One region of the Streptomyces sp. NPDC018833 genome, then DNA from elsewhere that is predicted to be linked to it. Evidence: predicted binding sites of a transcription regulator. Region 1 holds the regulator's gene; the other holds the start of a gene.
What was found. Region 1 encodes HspR, which represses chaperone genes until heat shock. Its sites were predicted from a motif close to TTGAGNNNNNNNNNCTCAA; they were not measured.

Region 1 (14,173 bases):
CTCGGCGAAGCAGTTCCCGACGTACGTGTCGGCGGGGCCCTTCCAGTACGCGGTCGCGGAGGCGCTGCGGCTCCCGGACACGTACTTCGACGGCCTGCGCGCCGATCTGCACGCCAAGCGCGATCTGCTGGGCGCGGGGCTCGCGGCCGCCGGTTTCACGGTGTACCGCCCGGCCGGGACGTACTTCGTGACGACCGACATCCGCCCGCTCGGCGAGGCGGACGGCTTCGCGTTCTGCCCGTCGCTGCCCGAGCGGTGCGGGGTCGTGGCCATCCCCAACGCGGTCTTCTACGACCACCGCGACCAGGGCGCCCCGTTCGTGCGGTTCGCCTTCTGCAAGCGCACGGAGGTCCTCGAGGACGCGGTCGCGCGGCTGAAGTCCCTGGCCGCCTGAGGAACGCCGGTACGCGCTGGTTGCTTCGCCCGGTCGCCATCGGGGGTTGCGGGCGTGCGGTGCACCGGTGGAGACGGTGGTCACGTTCGTGACCGCGTCCGCCGTCTCCACCAGAAGACAACATCGACCTTCAAGGCCACCAGGCCCCAGGTACCGCTCAGGTGGCCGGGAGCCGGGGCAGTTCCTTCGGGAAGACCCGCGCATCTGGCATACCCGAGACACCGGCCCGGTGGCAGCGCTTCGCCCCGCCGCATAACGGCGGGGCGAAGCAACAGGCCCGCATTGACGCCGGGCCCGCGCGCACGCGTGGTGCGTCAGGCGCCGATGCGTCAGGCGTCGTCGGCCGGCTTGTCCTCGCCGGCGTCCTCGGCCTTCTCCAGGCCGAACTGGTCGACGATGAACCGGTCGAACTCGATCGACGCGCGCACCCAGCTGACCGTGGACGACACGAAGTGCTCCAGGCTGACGCCGGTGCCGATGAGCATCTGCGCCTCACCGATGAGACGGAGGGACTGCTCCTTCGTCTCCTCGTCCTCGTGCTGGTGCGTGTAGACCTTCGGCCACAGGGTGCGGCGGTTCCAGTCGTCGATGGTGTCGAGGAGCCTCGCCCGGTCCTCGACCGCGTGCGGACGGTCGTAGAAGGTGCGCACCGAGAAGACCTGCTGCTCGTTCTCGCCGCGGAACATGAAGTACGTGCGGAATTCCTCCCACGGCGCCGCGAGGTCGCCCTCGTCGTCGACGACGTACTTCAGTTCCATCTGCTCGAGCAGCTGCTTGACCAGGTCCTGGTCGGGAACGACGGGGCCCGCCGGTCCTGCGGCCTGAGGCTGGGGCTGGCCCCCGAAATTCGGAATCGAGGACGGATCGATGGTCACCGTGTATTTCCCTTCGTACGGATGCCGCCATCCTCTCCCATCCCCGCCCGTGCGTGGCAAGCCCCGCCGCACCCGATCCGCTGCGAGCTGATCCGACGCGGGGATTCCCCCGAACCCCCTCGCCTCGAATGCCCCCTGCGGCCGGGTGGCCGTGGGAGTTTCCCCAGCGGGGCTGGTTTTCGCCGCGCGCGGTCAGCCCGTGCGGGGACTGCCCGGGGGAGGCCCGGAGTACCGCCCGAAGGGCCCCGGGGCGAAGCCCAGGAGGGGCCTGAGGACACGCGCCCCGTATCCCGGCTTGCCCCCGGTCTGGCGGCACTCCCCGGGCTCCGCCCGGGGATCCCAGACCCACGGCCGCCAAACCGTCCACGCCCTGCGGGCGAAGCCCCGGACCGGCGGGGTACCTCCCACGGCCACCAGGGCATCACGGGGCCTGGGGCGGAGACCCCGGACCAGAACAGAGGCACCCCAGCGCTCCGCCGGGACCCATGCCCACGGCCGCCAAGCCGTCCACGGCCCCGGGGGCGAAGCCCCGGATCAAGATCGACCTCCACACAGCCGCCAAGCCATCCAGGGCCTGCGGGCGGGACCCCGGAACGGGATGGGCACCTCCCACGCCCGCCACGCCATCCCGGGCCTGGGGCGAAGCCCCAGTCAGGCAAGGGCGGGCAGGGGAAACGCCCCGTGCGGCGGACCCGCCCCGTCACCTACCGCGCCACGCCCACCAGCACGCCGTCCTCGAAGCGGTCCACGCGGACCGTGTCGCCGTCCTTGATCTCGCCCGCGAGGATCTCCTTGGCGAGGCGGTCGCCGATCGCCGTCTGCACCAGCCGGCGCAGCGGCCGGGCGCCGTACGCGGGGTCGTAGCCCTCGTCCGCGAGCCATTCCAGCGCCGCCGGGGTGACGTCCAGGGTGAGCCTGCGCTCGGCGAGGCGGCGGGCCAGCCGGTCGATCTGGAGGCGGGCGATGTGCGCCAGCTCGTCCTTCGACAGGGCCGAGAAGACCACCAGGTCGTCGAGGCGGTTGAGGAACTCGGGCTTGAAGGTGGCCCGCACCAGCTCCAGCACCCGTTGCTTCTTCTCCTCGGCGCCGGTCAGCGGCTCGACCAGGTACTGGCTGCCGAGGTTGGACGTCAGGATCAGGATGGTGTTGCGGAAGTCCACCGTCCGGCCCTGCCCGTCGGTGAGCCGCCCGTCATCGAGGACCTGGAGCAGGATGTCGAAGACCTCGGGATGCGCCTTCTCCACCTCGTCCAGCAACACCACGCTGTACGGGCGGCGCCGCACGGCCTCGGTGAGCTGGCCGCCCTCCTCGTAGCCGACGTAGCCGGGGGGCGCGCCGACCAGGCGGGCGACGCTGTGCTTCTCGCCGTACTCCGACATGTCGATACGGACCATCGCCCGCTCGTCGTCGAAGAGGAAGTCGGCGAGCGCCTTCGCCAGCTCGGTCTTGCCCACACCGGTCGGGCCGAGGAAGAGGAACGAGCCCGTCGGCCGGTCCGGGTCGGCGATCCCCGCGCGCGTACGCCGGACCGCGTCGGACACGGCCTGCACCGCCTCGCTCTGGCCGATCAGCCGCCGCCCGAGCTCCTGCTCCATGCGCAGCAGCTTCGCGGTCTCGCCCTCCAACAGGCGGCCCGCCGGGATGCCGGTCCAGGAGCCGACCACGTCCGCGATGTCGTCGGGGCCGACCTCCTCCTTGACCATGGTGTCCTTGGACGCCTCCTCCTCGGCCTCGGACGCGGCCTCCAGATCGCGCTCCAGGGCCGGGATCTCCCCGTAGAGCAGCTTGGAGGCGGTGTCGAAGTCACCGTCGCGCTGGGCGCGCTCGGCCTGGCCGCGCAGGTCGTCCAGCCGCTCCTTGAGCTCACCGACGCGGTTGAGGCCCTGCTTCTCCTTCTCCCAGCGTGCGGTCAGCCCGCGCAGCTCCTCCTCCCGGTCGGCGAGGTCGCGGCGCAGCTTCTCCAGGCGCTGCACGGAGGCGGGGTCGGACTCGTTCTTGAGCGCGAGCTCCTCCATGCGCAACCGGTCGACGGCGCGCTGCAGTTCGTCGATCTCCACGGGCGAGGAGTCGATCTCCATCCGCAACCGCGAGGCGGCCTCGTCCACGAGGTCGATGGCCTTGTCCGGCAGGAAGCGGGAGGTGATGTACCGGTCGGAGAGAGTGGCCGCTGCGACCAGCGCAGAGTCGTTGATCTGCACCTTGTGGTGGGCCTCGTAGCGGCCCTTGAGCCCGCGCAGGATCGCGATGGTGTCCTCGACCGTCGGCTCGGCGACCAGCACCTGCTGGAAGCGCCGCTCCAGCGCGGCGTCCTTCTCGATCCGCTCGCGGTACTCGTCCAGGGTGGTGGCGCCGACCATGCGCAGCTCGCCGCGGGCCAGCATGGGCTTGAGCATGTTGCCCGCGTCCATCGACGAGTCGCCGCCGGCGCCCGCGCCGACGACCGTGTGCAGTTCGTCGATGAACGTGATGATCTGCCCGTCGCTCGCCTTGATCTCGGACAGGACGGTCTTCAGCCGCTCCTCGAACTCGCCGCGGTACTTGGCGCCCGCGACCATCGCGCCGAGGTCGAGCGCGACGAGCCGCTTGTTGCGCAGGGACTCGGGGACGTCGCCCTTGACGATGCGCTGGGCGAGGCCCTCGACGACGGCGGTCTTGCCGACGCCGGGCTCGCCGATGAGCACGGGGTTGTTCTTGGTGCGCCGCGACAGCACCTGCACGACGCGGCGGATCTCCTGGTCCCGGCCGATGACCGGGTCGAGCTTGCCCTCACGGGCGGCCGCGGTGAAGTCCGTGCCGAACTTCTCCAGCGCCTTGTACTGACCCTCGGGGTCGGGTGTGGTCACCCGGCGCCCTCCTCTTGCCTTCTCGAACGCGTCCAGCAACTTCCTGTCCGTGGCACCCTGCCCGGCCAGCACCTCACCGGCCTGCCCGCCCCTGGCGGCGATGCCGATGAGAAGGTGCTCGGTGGAGACATAGTCGTCACCGAGCTCCTTGGCCCGCTGGGAGGCGTCGGCGATGACCGCCAGCAGCTCGCGGTTGGGCTGCGGCGGCGCGACGGTGGAGCCGGTGACGCTGGGCAGCGACGCGAGGAGGCGTTCGGCCCCGGACCGGACGGCGGCCTGGTCGGCGTCGACCGCGGCCAGCAGATCGGTGATGTTCTCGTTTTCCTGTCCCGCGAGGAGCGCGAGCAGCAGGTGCGCCGCGGTCAGATCGGCGTGCCCGTCCTGCACGGCCCGGTTGCTCGCCGCGTTGATCGCGTCACGGCTCTTGTTGGTCAGCTCGGCGTCCACGTGCCCTCATTCCTCCCTGCTGATGGGCTCTGCCCAACACTGACTCCGTCAACCTTCACAAAGTTGAGTCTATTCCACTCATGGTGTGAACGAACAGGCCACGCAGGTAGGTTCCGCCCATGGCCATCGATACCCGGAACCCTGGCGTGTCGTATCTCAGCTTCTGGCGTGAGTACCACATGTGCACCCTGACGACCCCGCGCCCGGACGGCACCCCGCACGTCGTGGCGGTGGGCGTGACGTACGACCCCGAGGGCGGGACGCGCGGCATGGCCCGGGTGATCACGAACAAGCACAGCCGCAAGGTCGCCAATGTCCTGGCCGCCGGCCCGGAGGGGGCACGGGTCGCGGTGTGCCAGGTGGACAAGGGCCGCTGGGCGACGCTGGAGGGCGTCGCGACCATCCGTACGGAGCCGGATGTCGTCGCCGACGCGGTGAGCCGCTACGCGGAGCGGTACGGGCGCACGCCGTCGCCCAATCCGGACCGGGTGGTCATCGAGATCGCGCTGACCCGGGCGATGGGCCGGGCCTGACGCCCGGCACCCGCTCGCGCGGCCCAGCGGGCGGCCCGAGCGGGACGCGGGCCCGCCGGCCCGGCCGAAACGTTTCCTGGCAGCACAGCGGCGCCATCGTGTTTCAGGTCCACGATGGCGCCGCTGTGTGGGGGAAGCACCCGAGCGATTTGAAACGACGGGGGAATCGCTCAGGCACTGCGGGGGGTGGCGGTGGTGTCTGGTTCGACGAGCTGGTGATCACGCGCGTCGAGATTGACGAAGATCATGCCGTACCGGATGGCACAGCGGACCGGCTGCGGGGCTCCGCGCGGCCGTCGCAGGCACCGGTAGGCGCGGACGTCCTCGTCCTCTTCGCGGGCGACGACGATGGGCTCTCCGAACAGGGTGACCATCAACGAGTCGCCACGGTGGGGGATTGCCGTGACGAGGTCGATGAAGTGCCACCCGGAGCGATATGCCGTCGCCATCTCCCGTCGGAAGACCCTGTCGTCCGGGGGTATCGTCATGCGTCCGCCTTCACGGGCGGGGCATCCCAGCCGCTGTCCGGCGGTCCGGTGACGGCCTGCACGTTGTCCCAACCGCTGTCCGCCGGGAAGTCGGCCGGATCGAACCCCGTGGCACCCGCGGCGCCGAACGCCACGATCGCAGAGAAGACAGCGGCAAGCACCGAGCGAAGCATTCTTTCGCGCATAGTCGGCTTCGTCCTCACTTGATGGTTTCTTCTCCCCCGCATCACAAGACGATGGCTCATTCAGGCATGTCAATGCCACAGGGGCGATGCATCATGTTCCTGTACGTACAGGACCCTGGGGGGTGGAGATTTGCCGCGGGACGCCATAAAACAGACACATCCCCATGCGGTCACCGATCTGTGCGAAGAAGGAGCACGGCTCTACGTCAGCGCTCTGAGTACCGGACGGATCAGCAGATCCGACGCGGAAGCCGCCCCCTGCCTCCTGGAATTCGCCCTGTTGCACCCGGATCCCGACGACGCGACCTGGCTCCGCCCCGTCCCCCCGTCCGTCGCGTTGGCGCAAAGGCTGCACCCCATCGAGCGGGAAATCCTGGACCGCCGGCGGCTGTCCATCGAACTGACCGACGCGTTCGAACCGTTCATGGCCATCAGCGCCCAGAACCCGGCGAGCACCCACGCCATCACCGTGCTGGAAGGCTTCGACCGGATCAACGCCGCGCTCAATCTCGCCACGTCGGAGTGCCGCACGGAGATGCTGACGATCCAGCCCGGCGGCGGGCGGAGCGCACACGTCCTGACCCAGGCCCTGGAGCGTGACCGTCCGCTGATCGACCGCGGCGTCAGCATCCGCACGCTGTACCAACACACCGTCAGGTACAGCCAGGGCACTCTCGCCTACGTCGAGCGCATATCCGCCGGCAAAGTGGAGATCCGCACCCTCGAGGAACTCATCGAGCGTCTCATCGTGTTCGACCGCACGGTGGCGTTCATCCCCGCACGGGACGATCGCCGTGTGGCCCTGGAACTGCGGCACCCAGGACTGGTCGAGTACCTCATCAAGGTCTTCGAGCAACTGTGGCGGCGCGCCGTGCCCTTGGTGGAGGAGGTCCCGTACGACCCCACCCCGGACGGCATCTCGGGCGTCCAGCGCTCCATCGCCAGGCTCCTGATCGAGGGCCACGTCGACGAGGCCATCGCCCGCCGCCTCGGGATGAACGTCCGCACCTGCCGCGCCCACATCGCCAAGCTCGCCGCCACGCTCGGCAGCGGGAGCCGCGCCCAACTCGGCTTCCTCATAGCGAAGTCCGGCATCCTGGAAGAGGGGTGCCTGCGCGGCGCCGACCACGACTGATCATCCCCCTCCATACCGGACGTGATTTTCCGAGGATGCCTGCGGCAGTGCGCCGGGACCGCCGTCATCTTGCTGCAGTTCAGCAACCGGAGCCCGTGACGGCGCCCCGCAGTCACCTCAATCGGCGCTAGGCCCCGGAGCGTCGAGCAGCCCCGAGCGAGCGATGCGCGACTTGTTTGCGGCAGGTGCGTCGCACGCTGCGTCGCGCCACAACCTCGTCGGCGTATCCCTCGGCGAGCAGCCGCGCGATGGCCGCCTGCCGCTCGGTCACACCTTCCGCCGCGGAAGAGGGCGGTATGGCCCCGGCCGTTCGCGGGGCCTGGTGCCACAACCGCTCGAAGACGGAGACGAGATACCCGACCAGGGCGCCTCTCGGCGTTCACCGGCCCTGCGGGGCAGCCTCCTTGGTCGCCTTCTTCGCCTCGGCGAGCAGCTTCAGTCCGGCCCGGTCCGTGCCGGCGGGCCGGCCGGCGAGCCGGTGCACGACCGCCCAGACGCCGGTGCCGGGAAAGGCGCCGGCGAAGACGGAGGCGTCCCGGGTCGCTCCGTTGTGCCAGCGCAGTTCGCCCGCGCTCTGCCAGGACGCCGCGGGTTCGCCCAGCACCTGGTCCACCAGCAGGCCGGTCACCAGGGCCGCCACGGCCCGCGGGGTGGCCCACAGGCCGCCGGCGGGCAGAATCGGGCCTGCCATGCTCCAGGGAGCGCGTGGCCGCCCGAACAGGCCGCGGGCGGTCAGGCTCCGTTCGGCGGGCGGCCGGGCCGTGACGTCGCCCACCCCCAGCGGCGCGAGCACGTACTCGCGCAGGAGGTCCTCGTACGTGCCGCCGCCCGCGGCCTCCAGGGCGGCGCCGAGGACGGCGTAGCCGAGGTTGGAATACTCCTCGCCGGCACCCGGCGGCCGCAGCGCGATCTCGTCGAGCCGCCGCAGGACCCGGTCGAACTCCTCGGCGTCGAGCGCCGCGTACGGGTCGCGTGGGTCGGTGGCGGACGGCAGCGGATGCAATCGGGGAAGGCCCGAGGTGTGGTCCGCCAACTGCCGCAGGGTGATGTCCGATCCGGCGGGAACGGCCGGAAGCCACCTGGTCAGCCGGTCGTCGGGATCGATCCGGTCTGCCGTCGCAAGGCGCGCGAGCAGCGTGCCGGTGAGGACCTTGGTGAAGGAGCCGATCTCGACGTACGCGTCCGGGTCGTGGCCGTGCTCGGCGCGCAGGGGGCCGGTGCCGGTGATCGCGCACACCGGCGCGGGGCGCAGCAACTGCCTCATGTGCCGGTCCACTCCCTCAGCAGCGCCTGGCGCGCCGGGGGCTTCGGCGTCGTGCCGTCGGCGACCCTGCCCCATTCCGCGAGGGTCACCGGAGAGGCGGTGCCGTCGACGAACCGGGCCAGCAGATCCTGGGAGAGGATGAACTCCTCCTCGACATAGGCCGCGGCGGCGGCCGAGTGAACGCGCAACTCCTCGGCCCCTTCAGCGGTTTCGAGCCGCAGGATCATTTGCGGCGGTTCGATGGCACCGCCCAGCGCCACGGTGAGCACCGTGTCCACCGCCAGCGACAACCTGCGGCGGGACGCGCTGCGCACAGGGGCGCCCTCGACGGTCGCCGAGCGCAGTTCCGCCCAGGTCCAGGTCCTCCCGCCGGTCCCGTCGGCCCCGCCCCGGACGGCCTCCACGCCCTGCCCGGTGAGCCGCACACCACGGCCCTCGGTGCCGGGCGGGGCACCCACGTACACCGCATCCGCAGTGATCCAGAACAGTCCGACCATCGCCACAGTTGACTCCCCCTCATGGGTGTTACGACCTGGTGTGCCACGGCCCGGGGCGGACGGCACGGCCGCCTGCGCCCGGACGATCAGCCTGCGTTCTCGGCGGAGGCCGTCCACGCGCCGGAACGGCGGGCCGTTTCGGCCATCCGCCCCGCTGCCCCGCCGGCGATCCGACGCGCGTCCGCACCCGGTCCGCCATCCGGATTCCCGCGGTGAGCGGCCGGCTCAGGAAGATCAGGTCGCAGGCCACCATGGTCAGCGCTCGCGAACCGAATGACGCCGGAACTGCGCGTTCAGTTGCTTCCCCCTCAACCTGCCGGGTTGTTTCTGACGAAAGAAAGCAATGCCATCTGAACAGCGGCATCAGGCGGATACTCATGTCAGCTTCCCGCACCGGGCCCAGCACCTTCCTGCCGCGGCCGCGCGCCCCCGCGCCCCACCCGGCACGCCCCCGACGGGCACACGGGCACACGGGCACACGGGCACACGGGCATACAGGCATACAGGGAAGGGCCGGAGAGCATCTGCTCTCCGGCCCTTCTCGTACAAGGCTTCAGGACGATCTGCCGCCCTGGTCGGGCCGCTTGGGACGCCACACCACCAGCGCGCTCGTCTGCTGCACGTCCTGGTACGGCACGAGGTCACGCCGGTAGGAGGCGTGCACCTGCGCCTCACGCTGCTGCATCGCCGCCGCCGCGCCCTCCACGGCCGCCGACAGCTCGGCGACCCGGGCCTGGAGCGCCGCGACCTGGTTCTCCAGTTCGATGATGCGCTTGATCCCGGCGAGATTGATGCCCTCGTCCTGCGACAACTGCTGGACGGTGCGCAGCAGTTCGATGTCGCGGGCCGAGTAGCGCCGACCCCTTCCGGCCGTGCGGTCGGGCGAGACGAGTCCCAGGCGGTCGTACTGCCGCAGGGTCTGCGGGTGCAGGCCCGACAGCTGCGCGGCCACCGAGATGACGTACACGGGCGACTCGTCGGTCAGTTCATAGGGGCTGCGACTGCGGCCCGGACGGCCCTCCATGTCATGCTCCCTTCGCGGCCTGGAACAGCTCGGCCCGCGGGTCCTCCTCCGCGGTGGCTTCGCGGTAGGCCTCCAGCGCTTCCTTCGCCTTGTCGCTGAGCTCGGTCGGCACGGCCACCTCGATGGTGACCAGCAGGTCCCCGCGGGTGCCGTCCTTGCGGACCGCGCCCTTGCCGCGGGCACGCATCGTCCGGCCGTTCGGCGTGCCGGCGGGCAGCTTCAGCGTGACCGCGGGTCCACCGAGGGTGGGCACCTTCACCTCGCCGCCGAGGGCCGCCTCCGCGTAGGTGACGGGCACGGTGACGGTGAGGTTGTCGTCCTTGCGGCCGAAGACCGGGTGCGCGTCGACATGGACGACGACATACAGGTCACCGGCCGGTCCGCCGCGCTCGCCCGGCGCGCCCTTGCCGCGCAGCCGGATGCGCTGGCCGTCGGACACGCCGGCCGGGATGCGCACCTGCATGGTGCGGGAGGAGCGGGCACGCCCGCTGCCCTTGCACACCTCGCAGGGCGTCTCGGCGATCAGGCCGCGGCCCTTGCAGTCCACGCACGGGTCGGTCAGCGAGAACGACCCGCTGCCGCCGCGCGAGACCTGGCCGGTGCCTACGCAGGTCGGGCACACGCGGGGCGTGCCGTTCTTGTCGCCGGTGCCCGAACAGGCCTTGCAGGGCGCCTGGCTGGACATCCGCAGGGGGACCGTGGCCCCGTCGACGGCCTCGGTGAAGCTGAGCGTCACCTCGGACTCGATGTCCTGGCCGCGGCGCGGCTGGGTGCGGGTGCCCGGGCCGGCACCCCGGTTGAACAGGCCGCCGAACACGTCCCCGAGGCCGCCGCCGAATCCGCCGGCACCGCCCTGGCCCCCGCCCGGGGCGCCTCCGAAGAGGTCGCCCAGGTCGAAGTTGAAGGTGCCGCCGGCGCCGGGACCGGGCCGGAAGCCGCCGTTGCCGAACAGCGAGCGGGCCTCGTCGTACTCCTTGCGCCGCTTGGGGTCGCCAAGGATGTCGTTGGCCTCGGAGATCTCCTTGAAGCGCTCTTCGGCCTTGACGTCACCCTTGTTGGCGTCCGGGTGGTTCTCGCGGGCGAGCCTCCGGTACGCCTTCTTGATCTCGGCCTCGGTGGCGTCCTTGGGGACGCCGAGAACCTTGTAGTAGTCCTTCTCGACGAAGTCCTTCGTGCTCATCGACGTCCCTCCTCTCGGACGATCATCGCGCTAGCCCTCGTCGGGGCCACCGCTCTCCTCGTCGGCCGGCTTCTCTTCCTTGGCCGCCGCCGGCGCCGCGCCCGGCTGGGGCTCGGCCACCGCGACCCGCGCGGGGCGGATCGTGCGCTCGCCGATGCGGTACCCCGGCTGGAGCACCGCGACGCACGTCGTCTCGGTGACATCCGGCGCGTACGAGTGCATCAGAGCCTCGTGCACGGTCGGGTCGAAGGGCTCGCCCTCCTTGCCGAACTGCTGCAGACCCATCTTGGCCGCGGCAGTCTCCAGGGACTCGGCGACGGACTTGAACCCGCCCACCAGCTCCCCGTGTTCCCGCGCACGGCCGATGTCGTCGAGCACGGGCAGCAGCTCGGTCAGGAGCGTCGCCGTGGCGATCTCCTTGACCGTGACCCTGTCGCGCTCCACGCGGCGGCGGTAGTTCTGGTACTCGGCCTGGAGCCGCTGGAGGTCTGCCGTGCGCTCGTTGAGCGCCGTACGGACCTGGTCCAGCTGTGCCGTCAGACCGGCGATCTTCGCTGCGTCCCCTGCCGGTGCCGCCTGGCCCTCCTTCTCGGAGGACTCGGCGGACTCGGCGGCGTCCTCAGGGGCGGCGCCGGAGGGGACGTCGGGCTTCTTGTCGAAGCCCGGAGTCTCCTCCGTCACGCGGCACCACCCTTGATGTCCTTCTCGTCGTCCACGATCTCGGCGTCGACGACGTCGTCGTCGGCCTTGGCCTCACCGGCGGCACCGGCACCCGCGGCCGCGTCCTCGGGGGCGGCGTTCGCGTACAGCGCCTGGCCGAGCTTCTGGCTGACCGCGGCGACCTTCTCGGTCGCGGTGCGGATCTCGGCCGTGTCGTCGCCCTTGAGCTTCTCCTTCAGCTCGCCGAGCGCGGTCTCGACCTCGGTCTTGACGTCACCGGGGACCTTGTCCTCGTTGTCCTTGAGGAACTTCTCGGTCTGGTAGACGAGCTGCTCGCCCTGGTTGCGCGACTCGGCGGCCTCGCGGCGGCGGTGGTCCTCGTCCGCGTACTGCTCGGCCTCCTGGCGCATGCGGTCGACCTCGTCCTTCGGCAGCGAGGAGCCGCCGGTGACGGTCATCTTCTGCTCCTTGCCCGTGCCCAGGTCCTTCGCGGTCACGTGCATGATGCCGTTGGCGTCGATGTCGAAGGAGACCTCGATCTGCGGGACACCGCGCGGGGCCGGCGGCAGACCGGTCAGCTCGAACATCCCGAGCTTCTTGTTGTACGCCGCGATCTCGCGCTCGCCCTGGTAGACCTGGATCTGCACCGACGGCTGGTTGTCCTCGGCCGTGGTGAAGATCTCGGACCGCTTGGTCGGGATCGTGGTGTTGCGCTCGATGAGCTTGGTCATGATGCCGCCCTTGGTCTCGATACCCAGGGACAGCGGGGTCACGTCGAGGAGCAGGACGTCCTTGACCTCACCCTTGAGGACACCCGCCTGGAGCGAGGCGCCGATGGCGACGACCTCGTCCGGGTTCACACCCTTGTTGGCGTCCTTGCCGCCGGTGAGCTCCCTGACGAGCTCGGCGACGGCGGGCATACGGGTCGAGCCGCCGACCAGGACCACGTGGTCGATCTCGGACAGCTGGATGCCGGCGTCCTTGATGACGTTGTGGAACGGGGTCTTGCAGCGCTCCAGCAGGTCGGCCGTCAGCTGCTGGAACTGGGCGCGCGTGAGCTTCTCGTCCAGGTGCAGCGGGCCCTCGGCGGAGGCCGTGATGTACGGCAGGTTGATCGTCGTCTCGGTCGAGGACGACAGCTCGATCTTCGCCTTCTCCGCGGCCTCGCGCAGACGCTGGAGAGCCATCTTGTCCTTGGACAGGTCGACGCCGTGCCCGCCCGCGAACTGCTTCACCAGGTAGTCGACGACGCGCTGGTCCCAGTCGTCACCACCGAGGTGGTTGTCACCGTTGGTGGCCTTCACCTCGACGACGCCGTCGCCGATCTCGAGCAGCGAGACGTCGAAGGTGCCGCCACCGAGGTCGAAGACCAGGATCGTCTGGTCGTCCTTGTCCAGGCCGTAGGCCAGGGCGGCCGCGGTGGGCTCGTTGACGATGCGCAGGACGTTCAGACCCGCGATCTCACCGGCCTCCTTGGTGGCCTGGCGCTCGGAGTCGTTGAAGTACGCCGGGACGGTGATGACCGCGTCCGTGACCTTCTCGCCCAGGTACGACTCCGCGTCGCGCTTGAGCTTCTGCAGGATGAACGCGCTCATCTGCTGCGGGTTGAAGTTCTTCCCGTCGAGCTCGATCTTCCAGTCCGTGCCCATGTGGCGCTTGACGGACCGGATGGTCCTGTCGACGTTGGTGACCGCCTGACGCTTGGCCACCTCGCCGACCAGCACCTCACCGTTCTTCGCGAAGGCGACGACGGACGGCGTGGTCCTGGCACCCTCGGCGTTGGTGATGACGGTGGGCTCGCCGCCCTCCAGAACGCTGACGACGGAGTTAGTCGTGCCCAGGTCGATGCCGACCGCACGTGCCATTTCGATTCCTCCAGCTGACTTGAGTAGAACTGGCTCAAGGATGCCCCACCGGTTCCTCTCGCGTCAACAGAGCTGAGTCGAGGCGACTCAACTTTTATCCGGCCCTTACGGGCAGCCTGACGCTCCCAACCCGCGACGCGCCGTCGTCCCGCACGCCTCCCGCATGCTCGGCACCCCGCCGGTCCGCGCGCGTGGCGCACCTCCCTGCCGCCCAGCGCCTCCCGCGCGCGTGGCGCACCGTTCCGTTCGCACTCGTCTGCGAAAGTCATAGCCGTAAAAAACGGTCAAGAACCATCATTCGCGACGAAGGGTGGACCGATCATGTCGGCGAAGCGAGCCGTCGATCTCGTAGGCAGCCTCTTCCTGCTGCTGACGCTGTCCCCGGTCCTGCTGCTCGCCGCGGTCGCCGTCGCCGTGACCTCACCGGGCCCGACCCTGCACCGCGCACGGCGTACGGGCCTGGGCGGGCGTACCTTCGAGAGGTTCACGTTCCGCACGATGCGCGCCGGTCAGGTCACACCGGTGGGCCGGGCGCTGCGCCGCCGCCTCCTGGACGGCCTGCCCCAGCTGATCAACGTGGTGCGCGGCGAGATGTCGCTCGTCGGCCCGCGCCCGCTCCCCGTGGAGCCGGCTCCGGCGGGCCCGGAGCGGGCCCGCCTCGCCGTACGGCCGGGGATCACGGGCCTGTGGCAGATCAGCGGCCGGTCCGAGCTGCCCTGGGAGGAAATGACGGTCCTCGACCTGCATTATGTGGAGCAGCACTGGCTTGGACTCGACCTGATG
Region 2 (14,173 bases), on a different contig from region 1:
CGGCGACATCCCATGTCGTTTCTGCCATGGTGGTGACCTCCAGGGCCGGCCGCGACGCAACATATCGCGTCTCCTGGATGGACACGATATATCGCGGTTTTGGGTTGTCAAGGGCCGGAGCCGCGTCGGGCGGCGGAGGGCGGTGGAGCGCTGCTGCCTGGGGGCTGGGGAATGGGGCCGGCAGGGAGCCGCGTCGGGTGGCCGGACGGGTCCGGGCGTGATACGCGCTCTCGTGGTGCGGGACGCCACAGTCACGGTGTGGGCGCGGTGGCCCGTCAGCACGGGGTGTCAGCGTGGCCGGGGGCGCCAAGGCCGGTCATCGGCGGGCGGCTGCGGCGCGGCACCCCGGCGTCGCCCGCACTCCGGGTGTGGGCGACGCATGCGGCCCTACGCCCCCGAAAGTCAGCGGCGCATCCGAGGTGCGGCTCGGTATCCGCGGCGCTCTTGGGGCCCCACCGCCAGGGACTGGGCCGGACGGCCCCCGGCATCGGCGGCGCAGTATCCGGGGGCGCCGCTATCCGGATATGCCCCGGGCCCCCGCGTCAGGGGCACGTGCGGGCGGCGGCGCCCGTCACACGTCGTCATCCTCGTCGTCCAGGCGGGCCAGCCACGTCGCGAGGCGTTCGACCGGGACCTCGAAGTCCGGGTTGAGGTCCACGAACGTGCGCAGCTGCTCTGCCAGCCACTCGAACGTGACCTCCTCCTCGCCGCGCCGCTTCTCCAGTTCCTCGATGCCGCGGTCGGTGAAATACAAGGGAGCACTCCGATGGGATCTGTGAAATGTGCTCTACCAGGATAGGAGCAGAGGCCCGCCGCCGAGCGCCGGTGCCCTGGCTGCCGGAGGGGCGGGCGTGGCACCGGACCGCCGCGGCGCCGGCCTGACGAAGCGCCTGCCGTGCTGTCCGGCTCTGCGGGGAAGCCGACAGCGGCGCGCAACGCTCCTTGCTGCCGGCCGAGGCGCTGCTCGTGCGCAGCACGCTGACGGCAGCGTGGAGAACGCCATCGAAGGCGTCCAGCTGGTGTCAGGGCTGCTGGATGAGCGCACCGTCCCTTTCGCGGACCGGGAGGCGGCCTGGCGGTTGCTGGACCTGGTGCGCGGTCGGTACGACCTCGGCGCGGTTCTCCGCCCGGACACAGAGGGGCCCGGCCCCGCGAACTGATCGCGGGGCCGGGCTGGGTACTACGTCATGCGGAGGCGCAGCCGCCTCACGCGTCGAACACCTCGCTGACCAGCTGCTCCTGCTCCTGCTCGTGGCGCTTCTTCGAGCCCACGGCCGGGGAGGAGCCGTGCGGACGCGAGATGCGCCGCAGGCGCTCGCCGTGCGGGATGTCCGCGCCGACCGCCAGGTCCAGGTGGTCGATCAGGTTGAGCGCGATGAACGGCCAGGCACCCTGGTTCGCCGGCTCCTCCTGCGTCCACAGGTACTTCTCGGCGTTCGGGAACTTCGCGATCTCGGCCTGGAGCTCCGCACCCGGCAGCGGGTACAGGCGCTCCAGGCGGATGATCGCCGTGTCCGTGACGCCGCGCTTCCTGCGCTCGGCGTCGAGGTCGTAGTAGACCTTGCCGGCGCAGAAGACGACCTTGCGAACGGCCGCCGGGTCGACCGACTCGTCGCCGATCACCGGGCGGAAGCCGCCGGTGGTGAACTCCTCCACCTTCGACGCCGCCGCCTTCAGACGCAGCATCGACTTCGGGGTGAAGACGATGAGCGGCTTGTGGTGCGGGTTGTGGACCTGCCAGCGCAGCAGGTGGAAGTAGTTCGACGGCAGGGTCGGCATCGCGACCGTCATGTTGTCCTGCGCGCACATCTGCAGGAAGCGCTCGGGGCGCGCGGAGCTGTGGTCCGGGCCCTGGCCCTCGTAGCCGTGCGGCAGCAGCAGGGTGACGCCGGAGTGCTGGCCCCACTTCTGCTCGGCCGAGGAGATGAACTCGTCGACGACGGTCTGCGCGCCGTTGACGAAGTCACCGAACTGCGCCTCCCACATGACCAGCGCGTCCGGGCGGGCCAGCGAGTAGCCGTACTCGAAGCCCATCGCCGCGTACTCGCTGAGCAGCGAGTCGTAGACGTTGTAACGGGCCTGGTCCTCGGTCAGGTAGAGCAGCGGGGTGTAGTCCTCGCCGGTCTGCTGGTCCACCAGCACCGCGTGGCGCTGGCCGAATGTACCGCGGCGGGTGTCCTGGCCGGACAGCCGGACCGGGACGCCCTCCATCAGCAGCGAGCCGATGGCCAGCGTCTCGCCCATGCCCCAGTCGATCGTGCCGTCCTCGACGGAGGCCGCGCGGCGCTGCATCTGCGGCATCAGGCGCGGGTGCACCGTGATGTGGTCGGGGATGTTGACCTGGGACTCGGCGATCCGCTTGACGACCTCCTGGGAGACCGCCGTGCTCACCGCGACCGGGAACTCGGCCTGCACGGCCGGGACATGCTCCGGCACCGGGTGGCTGGTGGCCTCGCGGACCTCCGCGAACACCTTCTCCAGCTGGCCCTGGAAGTCCTGGAGCGCCTGCTCGGCCTCTTCCAGCGTGATGTCGCCGCGACCGATCAGCGACTCGGTGTACAGCTTGCGCACCGAGCGCTTCTTGTCGATCAGGTTGTACATCTGCGGGTTGGTGAACTGCGGGTTGTCGCCCTCGTTGTGACCGCGGCGGCGGTAGCAGATGAGGTCGATCACGACGTCCTTGTTGAACGCCTGGCGGAACTCGAAGGCGAGCCGCGCGACGCGGACCACGGCCTCCGGGTCGTCGCCGTTCACGTGGAAGATCGGCGCCTCGATCATGCGGGCAACGTCGGTCGCGTACATCGACGAACGCGACGACTCCGGGGCGGCGGTGAAGCCGACCTGGTTGTTGATGACGATGTGGACCGTGCCGCCGGTGCGGTAACCCCGCAGCTGCGACATGTTCAGCGTCTCGGCGACGACACCCTGGCCGGCGAAGGCCGCGTCACCGTGCAGGGCGACCGGCAGGACGGTGAAGTCCGTGCCGCCCTTGTTGATGACGTCCTGCTTGGCGCGGGAGACACCCTCGAGGACCGGGTCGACGGCCTCCAGGTGGGAGGGGTTGGCGACCAGCGAGACCTTGATCTGCTCGCCGTCGAGGCCGGTGAACGTGCCCTCGGCGCCCAGGTGGTACTTCACGTCGCCGGAGCCGTGCATCGACTTCGGGTCGAGGTTGCCCTCGAACTCGCGGAAGATCTGCGCGTACGACTTGCCGACGATGTTCGCCAGCACGTTCAGGCGGCCGCGGTGGGCCATGCCGATGACGACCTCGTCCAGGCGCGACTCGGCGGCCGAGTCGATGACCGCGTCGAGCAGCGGGATGACGGACTCGCCGCCCTCCAGGGAGAACCGCTTCTGACCGACGTACTTGGTCTGGAGGAAGGTCTCGAAGGCCTCCGCCGCGTTCAGCCGGCGCAGGATGCGCAGCTGCTCCTCGCGCTCCGGCTTGTGGTGCGGGCGCTCCACCCGGTCCTGCAGCCACTTGCGCTGCTTCGGGTCCTGGATGTGCATGAATTCGATGCCGGTGGTGCGGCAGTACGACTCGCGCAGCACGCCAAGGATGTCGCGCAGCTTCATCATCGACTTGCCGGCGAAGCCGCCGACGGCGAACTCGCGCTCCAGGTCCCACAGGGTGAGGCCGTGCTCGGTGATGTCCAGGTCGGGGTGCTTGCGCTGGCGGTACTCCAGCGGGTCGGTGTCGGCCATGACATGGCCGCGGACCCGGTAGGAGTGGATCAGTTCGAAGACGCGCGCGGCCTTGGTGACGTCGTCGTCGTGGGAGGCGTCGATGTCCTTGAGCCAGCGGACCGGCTCGTAGGGGATGCGCAGCGACTCGAAGATCTCGTCGTAGAAGCCCTCCTCGCCGAGGAGGAAGTTGGCGACGATCCGCAGGAACTCGCCCGACGCGGCGCCCTGGATGACGCGGTGGTCGTACGTGCTCGTGAGGGTCATCACCTTGGAGATGCCCAGCTTGTTCAGGGTGTCCTGCGACGTGCCCTGGAACTCGGCCGGGTAGTCCATGGAGCCGACGCCCATGATGACCGACTGTCCGGGCATCAGACGCGGCACGGAGTGGACGGTGCCGAGGCCGCCGGGGTTGGTCAGCGAGACGGTGACGCCGGTGAAGTCGTCCATCGTCAGCTTGTTGTTGCGGGCGCGGCGGACGATGTCCTCGTAGGCCTGCCAGAACTCGAAGAAGTTCAGCGTCTCGGCCTTCTTGATGCCGGCGACGACGAGCTGGCGGTCGCCGTTGGGCTTCACCAGGTCGATGGCCAGACCGAAGTTGACGTGGTCCGGCTTGACCAGGGTCGGCTTGCCGTCCTTCTCCGCGTAGCTCCAGTTCATCGACGGCATGGCCTTGATGGCCTGCACCATCGCGTAGCCGATGAGGTGGGTGAAGGAGATCTTCCCACCCCGGGCCCGCTTGAGGTGGTTGTTGATGACGATGCGGTTGTCGAACAGCAGCTTCACCGGGACGGCGCGCACGGACGTGGCCGTGGGCACCTCCAGCGAGGCGTTCATGTTCTTCGCGACCGCGGCGGCCGGGCCGCGCAGCGTGAGGTGCTCGGGCCCGGTGGAGGCCTCGGTCTCCGGCGTGGCGGCCTTGGCGGCTGCGGCGGGCTTCGCCGGGGCCGCCTTCGGTGCCGGTGCCGGTGCCGGTGCCGCGGGCTGGGCCGCAGCGGCCGGGGCGGCCTGCGCGGGAGCGGCGGGCTGGGCAGCGGGCTTCGCCGGGGCGGCGGAGGCGGCCTGTGCGGGTGCCGCCTCCTGCGCGGCCGGCGCGCTCGGGGTCGTGGTGGTGGCCGCGGCGGCAGCCGCCGACTTGTCCTTGTCCGCCGCGCCGGCAGTGCCCGGCTTGTAGTCGGCGAAGAAGTCCCACCAGGCGCGATCGACCGAATTCGGGTCCTGGAGGTACTGCTGGTAGATCTCGTCGACGAGCCACTCATTGGCTCCGAACGCGGCGGCAGGATTCTGGCCCTGCTTGCCTTGGTCGGTCGAGATGCTCGAGTTACTGGGGGACTGAGACGACACGGCGAGAACCGCCCTCTTCCGCTTCACAAGGTGATGGACAGCGGAAATAAAGGCTACGCCTCCCTGGCCGGGAGGTGCAGGCCGGGCGGGTCATCGTCGCGCAAGTCACACCGAAAGGCGGGTTTCGGGGTTGTGAATGGCGGGAAACAAGCGAAGTTTCGCTTCTGTGAGGGTAGGCCCCATCACGGCTGCAGCCCTGTGGCCTGCAGTCTTTCGCTGGTCCCGAACGAGTCCTGCCCGCATACACCCAGAACAAGCCCCTCCGGTTCGAACCCTACGTCAACCTCGCGGTGACCGGACCCCCGGCAGAGTGACGCGAATCCGGCAGCCGCGCGCGGATTCGGCCACTCCGATGTGGCCGCCGTGCAGATCCACCGCCCAGCGTGCGATCGCCAGCCCCAGCCCCGTACCGCCGTCGCTGCCCGGACCGTGCGGTGCGGCGACCTGGCCCCGGTTGAACCGCTCGAAGACCCGGTGACGCTCCTGCTCCGGGATGCCGGGCCCCTCGTCGACCACTTCCAGGTCCAGCGACTCCCGGCCCTGGCCGCGCCTGGCCCGTACCGTCACGCGGCCGTGCGGCGGCGAGTGCTTCACCGCGTTGTCGATGAGGTTCGCCACCACCTGGTGCAGCCGCTCGGCGTCCGCGTGCGCGGTCAGCTCCGGCGGAGAGACGTCCAGGTGCAGGTGGACGTCGGTACGGGTGTGGTGGCCGGAGCCGGAGGCGAGGCCCCGCTGGGAGGATGCGAGATTCGCCTCCTTCAGCACACCGGACAGATAGGGCCACACCTCGAAGCGGCGGGCCTTCAGCGGCAGCACACCGTTGTCGAGCCGGGACAGGTCCAGCAGCGTCTCCACGAGCCGGCTGAGGCGCTCGGTCTGCTTCAGCGCCGTGCGCATCGTCTCGGGATCGGCGGCGGAGACCCCGTCGACCACGTTCTCCAGCACGGCGCGCAGCGCGGCGATCGGGGTGCGCAGCTCGTGCGAGACATTGGCGACCAGCTCCTTGCGGTGCCGGTCCACCGCCTCCAGGTCGTCGGCCATGCGGTTGATCGTTGAGGCCAGGTCGCCCAGCTCGTCGCGGCGGTCGGCGCCGCGTACCCGGCGCGTGTAGTCCCCGTGCGATATCCCCTTGGCGACCGTGTTCATCTCGTCCAGCGGCGCGGTCAGGCCGTGCGCCACGAACTGCGTGATCAGCAGGGTGGCGATGATCGTGAAGACGGTGATGAAGCGGATCTCGGTCTTGCTGTGGAAGGCCATCAGCAGCAGACCGGTCGTGATGAAGACCGAGACGACGACGAGCGTGCTGAGCTTGGTCTTGATCGAGATCGCGATGGAGGCGGCACCCAGCCGCCCGCGCACTCGGCCGCGGGGGCGCGGGGTCATGGCGCCGGCGTCTCCAGCGCGTACCCGACGCCATGGACCGTGCGGATCCGCTCGGCGCCGATCTTCCGGCGCAGCGCCTTGATGTGGCTGTCGACGGTACGGGTGCCGGATGCGTCCGCCCAGTCCCACACCTCGGCCAGCAGCTGCTCACGCGAGAGCACCGCACGCGGGGTGTTCGCCAGGCACACCAGCAGATCGAACTCGGTGGGGGTGAGATGCACGTCCTCGGCCCGCACCCGCACCCGGCGCTGCGCGTGGTCGATCTCCAGCTCGCCGAGGCGGAGGATGCCGCTGCGCGGCGTGACCGCGGCGAGCGCCGCGCGCTCCACGCGACGCAGCAGTACGTGCACCCGGGCGGCCAGCTCGCGCATCGAGAAAGGCTTCGTCATGTAGTCGTCCGCGCCGACGCCGAGACCGACCAGCATGTCCGTCTCGTCGTCACGGGCGGTGAGCATGAGCACCGGCACCGGACGCTGCGCCTGGACCCGGCGGCAGACCTCCAGGCCGTCGAAGCCCGGCAGCATCACGTCCAGGACCATCAGATCGGGCTGCCACGCCTCGGCGGCGTCCACGGCCGCGGGGCCGTCGAGGGCCGTCTGGACCAGGAAGCCCTCGGCCCGCAGCCGGGCGGCGATGGCGTCCACGATCGTGGCGTCGTCCTCGACGACCAGCACCCGGCGCTGGGCCCCGGGAGTGGCCGCGACCCCGTTGTGCGTGGTGTGTGTCTGCTCCATCGCCCCGCCCCTGTACCTGTTTCACCGCTAGCTGCACGGAATCCGGATCGAGGTTGATCCCGTGTGTGTCCCAGCAGCGTAAGGGCATCGAAGGGGTCCCGGCTACGCAGGGCGAACAGCGAGGTGGACCACGTCGGGTACTCCTCGGGCAAGGCGGATCTCTTCGGTTCTTACCCCGGTGAATCCGGCATTCCGCAACTCGTCCTCGAATGCGGCGGAAGGCTGTGCGGACCACACGGCGAGTACGCCCCCGGGCCTCAACGCCCCCTGACAGGCGGCAAGTCCGGCAGGAGAGTACAGCTCGCCGTTGTCCTCGGTGACCGTCCAGTCGGGCCCGTTGTCGATGTCCAGACACAGTGCGTCGTACTGGTCGTCCGTGGTCCGCAGATATGCCACAAGGTCCGTGTGAAGGATCACGCAGCGTGGATCGGCGAGGGCCTCACCGGAGATCGCCGCGAGCGGCCCCGACCGGTGCCAGTCGATGATCGCCTGCTCGCGCTCGACGACCGCGATCCGCCGCCAGGCCGTGTTCGCGGCGGCGTGGGCGAGGGAGAAACCGACCCCGAGACCGCCGATGAGGACACTGGGCGCGACGTAGCCGGTGGTCACGGCGTCGTACGCGGCGTCGATCAGCAGTCGCTCGGAACGCCCGTCGGAGGTGTCCATCAGGAAGCACCCGTTGGCGATGATCTCGTGCACCGCCGCGTCCCCTTCGCCGCGTCTGCGCAGCACGACCTCCCCGTAGGGCCCCTCGCGCCGGTCCAGGGTGACGGTGGCGTCGCTGACGGGGAACGGCATCGGGGTGACCTCCGGGCGGCGGGCGGGTGACGACAGGGATCGGTGCCATTTTGTCGGGCCGCAGTGGGCGGGACAAACCTGTTCCTGGCCGCCCGGGGGCGGTGCCCCCGGGCCGGGAGCACCGCCCGTTACGCCGGGCCCCGGGCCCCGGCCGCGCAGGCGGGAGGCACCGATTTGCGGCCTGCCCGGGTGGCGGGACCGCGTCCGAGGCGGCTACCCGGCCGCGGCCCCCGAGCGCACCTCTGGTGGGCCCGGGGCCCGGGGCCGCGGTCAGGCGGCTGTGCCTCCGGTGGGCCGGGGGCCGCGGCAGGCGTGGAAGGTGACGCCGAGCACGAAGGCGGCGAGGGCCGTCGCCCACGCGCCGGGCAGGTCTCCGGACTGCATCGGCCAGGCCCAGATCTGCGCCGCACCGCCGTGCGTCCTGGGCGCGCCCAGATAGACCGCGCTGAGGTAGGCGAACGCGGGCAGCCAGCTCAGGCGCGCGCCGATCACGGCGGCCGCGGCCGCCGTGATCCCGACGGCGCCCAGGGTGTTGCGGACCATGGCCGGAGGGCCGAACGTACCGTCGTCGTCGGCGACGACCGCGACCGCGAGCAGCGCCGAGGCGAAGGCCGCGAGACCGGCCGACTGGACGAGACGCCTCGGCCACCAGGGGCGGACCGCGGCACGCTCCAGCTCCTCCATCGGCGAGTGCAGGCCCGTGCCGATCAACGCGGCGGCCATCAGCGGGGCGAGCGCGACCACCGGGACGAGACGTCGGGAATCGAGATGGGCGTCCAGCCCGTACGCCGCCCAGGCCGCCAGCACGGTGACGGCCGCCAGCGAGGTGACGGTGAGGGGGACGGCGCGCGAGCGCGCGAGCAGCAGCGGACCGGCCAGGCGGGAGAAGGGGGCGGTCACAGGGCCGGCACCTCCTTCGGGTCGCAGCTGTGGACGGTGGCGAAGTAGCGGGACAGCCATTCGCGGCGCTCGTCGTCGGGCATGGCGGCCAAGCGGGCCCGGACCGCCCGGTCCGCCTCGACATGGGCGATCGCGGCCTCGTCGCCCGCCTCACCGGCCAACTCCAAGGTGTCCCGCTCGCTGGCCTGCCGCACGGGAACCGGGGCCAACCAGTCGGTGACCGCCATGTCGACCCGGCGGGCCCGCTCGTCCTCGGCGCGCGCGTCGCAGGCGTCGTGGCTGCCCATGATCGCCGCAGCCCCCTCCCATGCGTACTGCTCGGGGTCGGTCAGTTCGCCGCGTACGACGATCCAGCCAAGCGGGGTCAGCATGGGCAGTTGAGCCTCGTCCGGCCCGGGCTCCCCGACCAGGTCCTCGAAGCGCGCGGGAAGGTTGTCGACCCCGTCGAGGCGCTCCTGGAGCGGAGCCAGGGCGTTCCTGACCTCGGGGAGCAGACCGGGACGGAGTGCGTTGACGCAGATATGCGGCCGTACCGACGTGTCGCACACCTGGCGCTGCGCGAGGGGGTGGGGGCGCCACATGCCGTCACCGGTCTGCGCGACGACGACCCCCGCGACGGCCGCGGCGGCGAGCGGCAGCAGTGCGGTGGACCGGCGGCGGGCCGCGTACGCGAGCACCGCGGCGGCCGCCAGGCCGCCCGTCCAGGTGATCGCGGCGACGGGCTGCCACCACACGGGAATCATGTCGCCCATCGCCTCCGCGGACGCCGGGCTGAGGTGGCGCGCCCGGCTCGTCCCGTAGGACGGGATGCCGAAGAGGAGGTAGCAGCACACGGCGAGCGCCGGTGCCGCCGCCCGCCACGCCACCAGCCGCCCCACGACGTGCCCCAGCAGTGTCATGGCCGCCAGGAAGGCGGCGTCCACGAGCATCGGGGCGAGCAGCGGACGACCGGCGGACGTGTACGGCCAGGTGGCGGCCAGCGTCCCCGCCGCCACGACGCCGTAGCCCACCACGATCCACCCCGCCGTGGGCAGCGAGGCCGTCAGGAACTGGGCAAGCGGGGCGCGCGCGGCCGATGCGCGTAGCTCGTCCGTGCGCCGCCGCCGCTCCCTGCCGCCCTGCCAGCAGCCGGCGGCGGCCGCGAGAGGACCGCCGAGCAGCGCGGCCACGGTGTTCAGCATCATCTGCGTCTCACCCCAACTGCCCTGCCACCGCGGTGCCTTTCCGGCGAGCGCGATCCCGAGCGTGACGGCGACGGCGACGCCCGCCCAAGGCGCGGAGCCGCGCCGCAGCTCGCTGCGGAGCGGATGCGGCGCGGGGCGCGCCGCCGCGATCGGGGCCGCGGGTGTGGCTACGGGTGCGGGTGCGTTGGCGGTCATCGGCGTGCCGCCACGCGGTCTGCGCGGTGGTCGCGGAGGGCTGTCGTGTAGCCGCGTTCGATGGGGTTCGTCCCGTACTCGTCCGCGGCGGAGCCCTTGCCGAGGGCGATCAGTTCCCCGGTGGTGCCGCGGAAGGCGAGCCGGCCGGACTCGATCAGGGTCACCTCCGAGCAGGCGGCCGCCACGTCCTCCACCAGGTGGGTGGAGACGATCACGGTGGCCAGGGTGCCGAGTTCCCGGAGCAGTGCCCGGAACTCGACACGCTGCTCCGGATCGAGACCGGCGGTCGGTTCGTCGAGCAGCAGCAGCTCCGGCTCGTTCACGATCGCCTGCGCGATCCCTACGCGGCGCAGCATGCCGCCCGACAGCGTCCTGACCTTGGCGTCGATGCGGTCGCCGAGGCCGACCCGGTCCACCGCGCGTTCCACCGCGCCCGGGACGGCGCCGGCGTCCATCTCCTTCAGCCACGCCACATAGGCCACGAACTCGCGCACCGTCAAGCCCGGGTAGTAGCCGAACTCCTGTGGCAGATACCCCAGTCTGCGCCGGACCTCCGCGCGCGTCCGGTGCACCGCCACATCGCGGCCCAGCAGTTCCACGCGCCCGCCGGAGGGGGCGGCGACGGTCGCCAGGACACGGATCAGCGAGGTCTTGCCCGCGCCGTTCGGGCCCAGCAGTCCGTGCACGCCGGCCCCGAACGACACGTCGACGGCATCCAGCGCGACGGTTCTGCGGTGCCGGACCGTCAGGCCCGTCACCTCTGCCCTGCTTGCGGTGCTCACATCTTCTCCAGGTGGTCGAACGAGGAACGGCGCAGCGAGAGAAGCGCCACGCAGAGCACGGCCGCGCCGCCCCAGGCGCTCTGCGTGGCGGGTCCGCCGACGACGTGGGCGAGGCGGTCGGCGATCTCCGGCGGCATCGCCGCCAGGACGGGAGCGACGACGACGGCCAGCCAGCCGACCCCCAGAGCCGCGGCGGCCGTGCGGCAGCCCACGTACGAGCCGAGCGCCAGTGCCGCGAGGGTCAGCGCGAGGCCGGGCAGCAGCCACGCCGCCGCGCCGGGCCCTCCCGCACCGGGCGGCAGCAGGGCACCGACCGCGGTGAGCAGCGGGACGCCGGCCGCGAGCACGACGGCGGTGCGCGCCAGCAGCAGCCGGAGCCCGCCGGACGGCGTGGACAGGGCGATTTCGTACAGCGGGTCCGTGTGCCTGCCGTACGACAGCCCGACCCCGGCGAGCGGAACCAGCGGCGCGACGAGCAGCAGCATCGGCCGCGCGCCCTGGTAGCCGGCCCCGTACCCGAGCCCGAGCGCGCCCGCGCCGACGAGCAGCAGCGCGACGACCCAGGCGCGGTGCAGCCCCGGTCCCAGGGCCCGCAGGCGCAACCTGGAGGCCCAGGCCTGCCGGATCCGCCCGCCGGTCCGTGCCCGGGGGGTCCGCCCGGCGACGCACGGCTCCGTCCGCCCGCCGGTCCGTGCCCGAAGGATCCGCCCGGCGGCGTACGTCTGCCGGATCCGTCCGGTGGCGTACGGCTCCGTCCGCCTGCCCTGGCCGCGACGACGGGTTCGGCCGCGCCTCGGGACACGACCCAGCCGCGGACCCAGGCGGCCGCAATGACGGAAGTCTGCATGGGGCCATTTACACAGGACGGTTGGCGCGGGCGCCAGGCCCGGCGGCACGGTGGAGCGCCTTCCTCGGTGGGGCTGGGTGATCGCTCTCAGCGAACAGCCCACGGGGAACATTGTTGGGCTCATATGCATTGAGTCGGTACAGCTCAACTTGACTGCCTAAGGGGAGATCATGGCTGCCGATGTCACGGCTCACTCACCGCTCACGCTGCCCGTCCTGCCGCTCGACGACGAGGTCGTACTGCCCGGCATGGTCGTGCCGCTCGACCTGTCCGACACCGAAGTACGGGCCGCGGTGGAGGCCGCCCAGGCTGCCGCCCGTCCCTCCGGCAACAAGCCGAAGGTGCTGCTCGTTCCCCGCATCGACGGCACATACGCCGCGACCGGTGTGCTCGGCACGGTCGAGCAGGTGGGCCGGCTCTCCGACGGCGACCCCGGCGCACTCATCCGCGGCGTCGGCCGCGTCCGCATCGGCGCCGGCACCACCGGTCCCGGCGCGGCTCTCTGGGTCGAGGGCGCCATGGTGGAGGAGACCGTTCCCGACCCTTCCCCTGGGCCCCAGGGGGCCCGGGGAGGCCCCATGCCCGGCGCCGTCACGGAGCTGGTCAAGGAGTACAAGGCGCTGGCCACCGACTGGCTGAAGAGGCGCGGTGCCTGGCAGGTCGTCGACCGCGTGCAGCAGATCGAGGGCATCTCGCAACTCGCCGACAACTCCGGTTACTCGCCGTTCCTGACCACCGCTCAGAAGATCGAGCTCCTGGAGACCACGGACCCGGTGGCCCGGCTCAAGCTCGCCACGGAGCAGCTGCGCGACCACCTCGCCGAGCAGGACGTCGCCGAGTCCATCGCCAAGGACGTCCAGGAAGGCGTCGACAAGCAGCAGCGTGAGTTCCTGCTGCGCCGTCAGCTCGAAGCCGTGCGCAAGGAGCTGCGCGAGCTCAACGGCCAGGACGGCGACGACGAGTCCGACGACTACCGCGCCCGCGTCGAGGCGGCCGACCTGCCGGAGAAGGTCAGGGAAGCCGCGCTCAAGGAGGTCGAGAAGCTGGAGCGGGCCAGCGACCAGAGCCCCGAGGGCTCCTGGATCCGCACCTGGCTCGACACCGTCCTCGAACTGCCGTGGAACGAACGCACGGAGGACGCCTACGACATCCGGGGAGCCAAGGCGACCCTGGAGGCCGAGCACGCGGGCCTGCAGGACGTGAAGGAGCGGATCACCGAGTACCTGGCGGTGCGCAAGCGGCGCGCCGACCGGGGGCTGGGCGTGGTCGGCGGGCGGCGCGGGGGCGCGGTGCTCGCGCTCGTCGGCCCGCCCGGCGTCGGCAAGACCAGCCTCGGCGAGTCCGTGGCCCACGCGATGGGTCGCAAGTTCGTGCGCGTCGCGCTCGGCGGCGTACGGGACGAGGCGGAGATCCGCGGCCACCGGCGCACCTACGTCGGCGCGCTGCCCGGCCGCATCGTCCGCGCGATCAAGGAGGCCGGTTCCATGAACCCGGTCGTCCTGCTCGACGAGATCGACAAGGTCGGCTCCGACTTCCGCGGCGACCCGGCCGCGGCCCTGCTCGAAGTCCTCGACCCCGCGCAGAACCACACCTTCCGCGACCACTACCTGGAGGTCGAACTCGACCTCAGCGACGTCGTCTTCCTCGCCACCGCCAACGTGCTGGAGGCCATCCCGGAGGCGCTGCTCGACCGGATGGAGCTCGTCCGGCTCGACGGCTACACCGAGGACGAGAAGATCGTCATCGCCCGGGACCACCTCGTGCCGCGCCAGCTGGAGCGGGCGGGGCTCGCGGTCGGCGAGGTGACGCTGGACGACTCGGCGCTGCGCAAGCTGGCGGGGGAGTACACCCGCGAGGCGGGCGTACGGAACCTGGAGCGGTCCATCGCGCGGCTGCTGCGAAAGGTGGCGGCCCAGCAGGAACTGGGCGACCGGGAGGAGCTGCCGCTCACCATCACCGACGGTGAGCTGCGCGCGCTCATCGGACGGCCGCACCACGTTCCCGAGTCCGCCCAGGACCCGGCCGAGCGCCGCACCGCGGTGCCCGGCGTGGCCACCGGGCTGGCGGTGACCGGCGCGGGCGGCGACGTCCTGTTCGTCGAGGCCTCGCTCGCCGACCCGGAGACCGGTGCCGCCGGACTGACCCTGACCGGTCAGCTGGGTGACGTGATGAAGGAGTCCGCACAGATCGCGCTGAGCTTCCTGCGCTCGCACGGCGCCGAGCTGGAGCTGCCGGTCGCCGACCTCAAGGACCGGGGTGTGCACATCCACTTCCCGGCGGGCGCGGTGCCCAAGGACGGCCCCAGCGCGGGCGTCACGATGA

Region 2: the regulator HspR is predicted to act here: its motif matches at 11,981-11,999, upstream of lon (endopeptidase La).

Annotation. Positions count from the first base shown of each region.
Region 1 covers NZ_JBIRZM010000016.1:2,740-16,912, reverse strand. Annotated here, with positions in the region: partial or broken gene ACH5AF_RS27280 (aminotransferase class I/II-fold pyridoxal phosphate-dependent enzyme) at 1-394, shown strand, start outside; gene ACH5AF_RS27275 (YbjN domain-containing protein) at 724-1,269, opposite strand; gene clpB (ATP-dependent chaperone ClpB) at 1,974-4,559, opposite strand; gene ACH5AF_RS27265 (pyridoxamine 5'-phosphate oxidase family protein) at 4,679-5,092, shown strand; gene ACH5AF_RS27260 ((2Fe-2S)-binding protein) at 5,263-5,580, opposite strand; gene ACH5AF_RS27255 (hypothetical protein) at 5,577-5,741, opposite strand; gene ACH5AF_RS27250 (helix-turn-helix transcriptional regulator) at 5,881-6,900, shown strand; gene ACH5AF_RS27245 (serine hydrolase domain-containing protein) at 7,280-8,164, opposite strand; gene ACH5AF_RS27240 (hypothetical protein) at 8,161-8,661, opposite strand; gene ACH5AF_RS27235 (heat shock protein transcriptional repressor HspR) at 9,215-9,685, opposite strand; gene dnaJ (molecular chaperone DnaJ) at 9,687-10,865, opposite strand; gene grpE (nucleotide exchange factor GrpE) at 10,896-11,546, opposite strand; gene dnaK (molecular chaperone DnaK) at 11,543-13,390, opposite strand; gene ACH5AF_RS27215 (sugar transferase) at 13,712-14,173, shown strand, end outside.
Region 2 covers NZ_JBIRZM010000004.1:516,306-530,478, reverse strand. Annotated here, with positions in the region: gene ACH5AF_RS12025 (DUF4097 family beta strand repeat-containing protein) at 1-28, opposite strand, end outside; gene ACH5AF_RS12020 (DUF6104 family protein) at 572-754, opposite strand; gene ACH5AF_RS12015 (hypothetical protein) at 990-1,160, shown strand; gene ACH5AF_RS12010 (multifunctional oxoglutarate decarboxylase/oxoglutarate dehydrogenase thiamine pyrophosphate-binding subunit/dihydrolipoyllysine-residue succinyltransferase subunit) at 1,207-5,028, opposite strand; gene ACH5AF_RS12005 (ATP-binding protein) at 5,308-6,411, opposite strand; gene ACH5AF_RS12000 (response regulator transcription factor) at 6,408-7,145, opposite strand; gene ACH5AF_RS11995 (spermidine synthase) at 7,248-7,943, opposite strand; gene ACH5AF_RS11990 (hypothetical protein) at 8,214-8,843, opposite strand; gene ACH5AF_RS11985 (hypothetical protein) at 8,840-10,222, opposite strand; gene ACH5AF_RS11980 (ABC transporter ATP-binding protein) at 10,219-10,980, opposite strand; gene ACH5AF_RS11975 (hypothetical protein) at 11,001-11,606, opposite strand; gene lon (endopeptidase La) at 12,022-14,173, shown strand, end outside.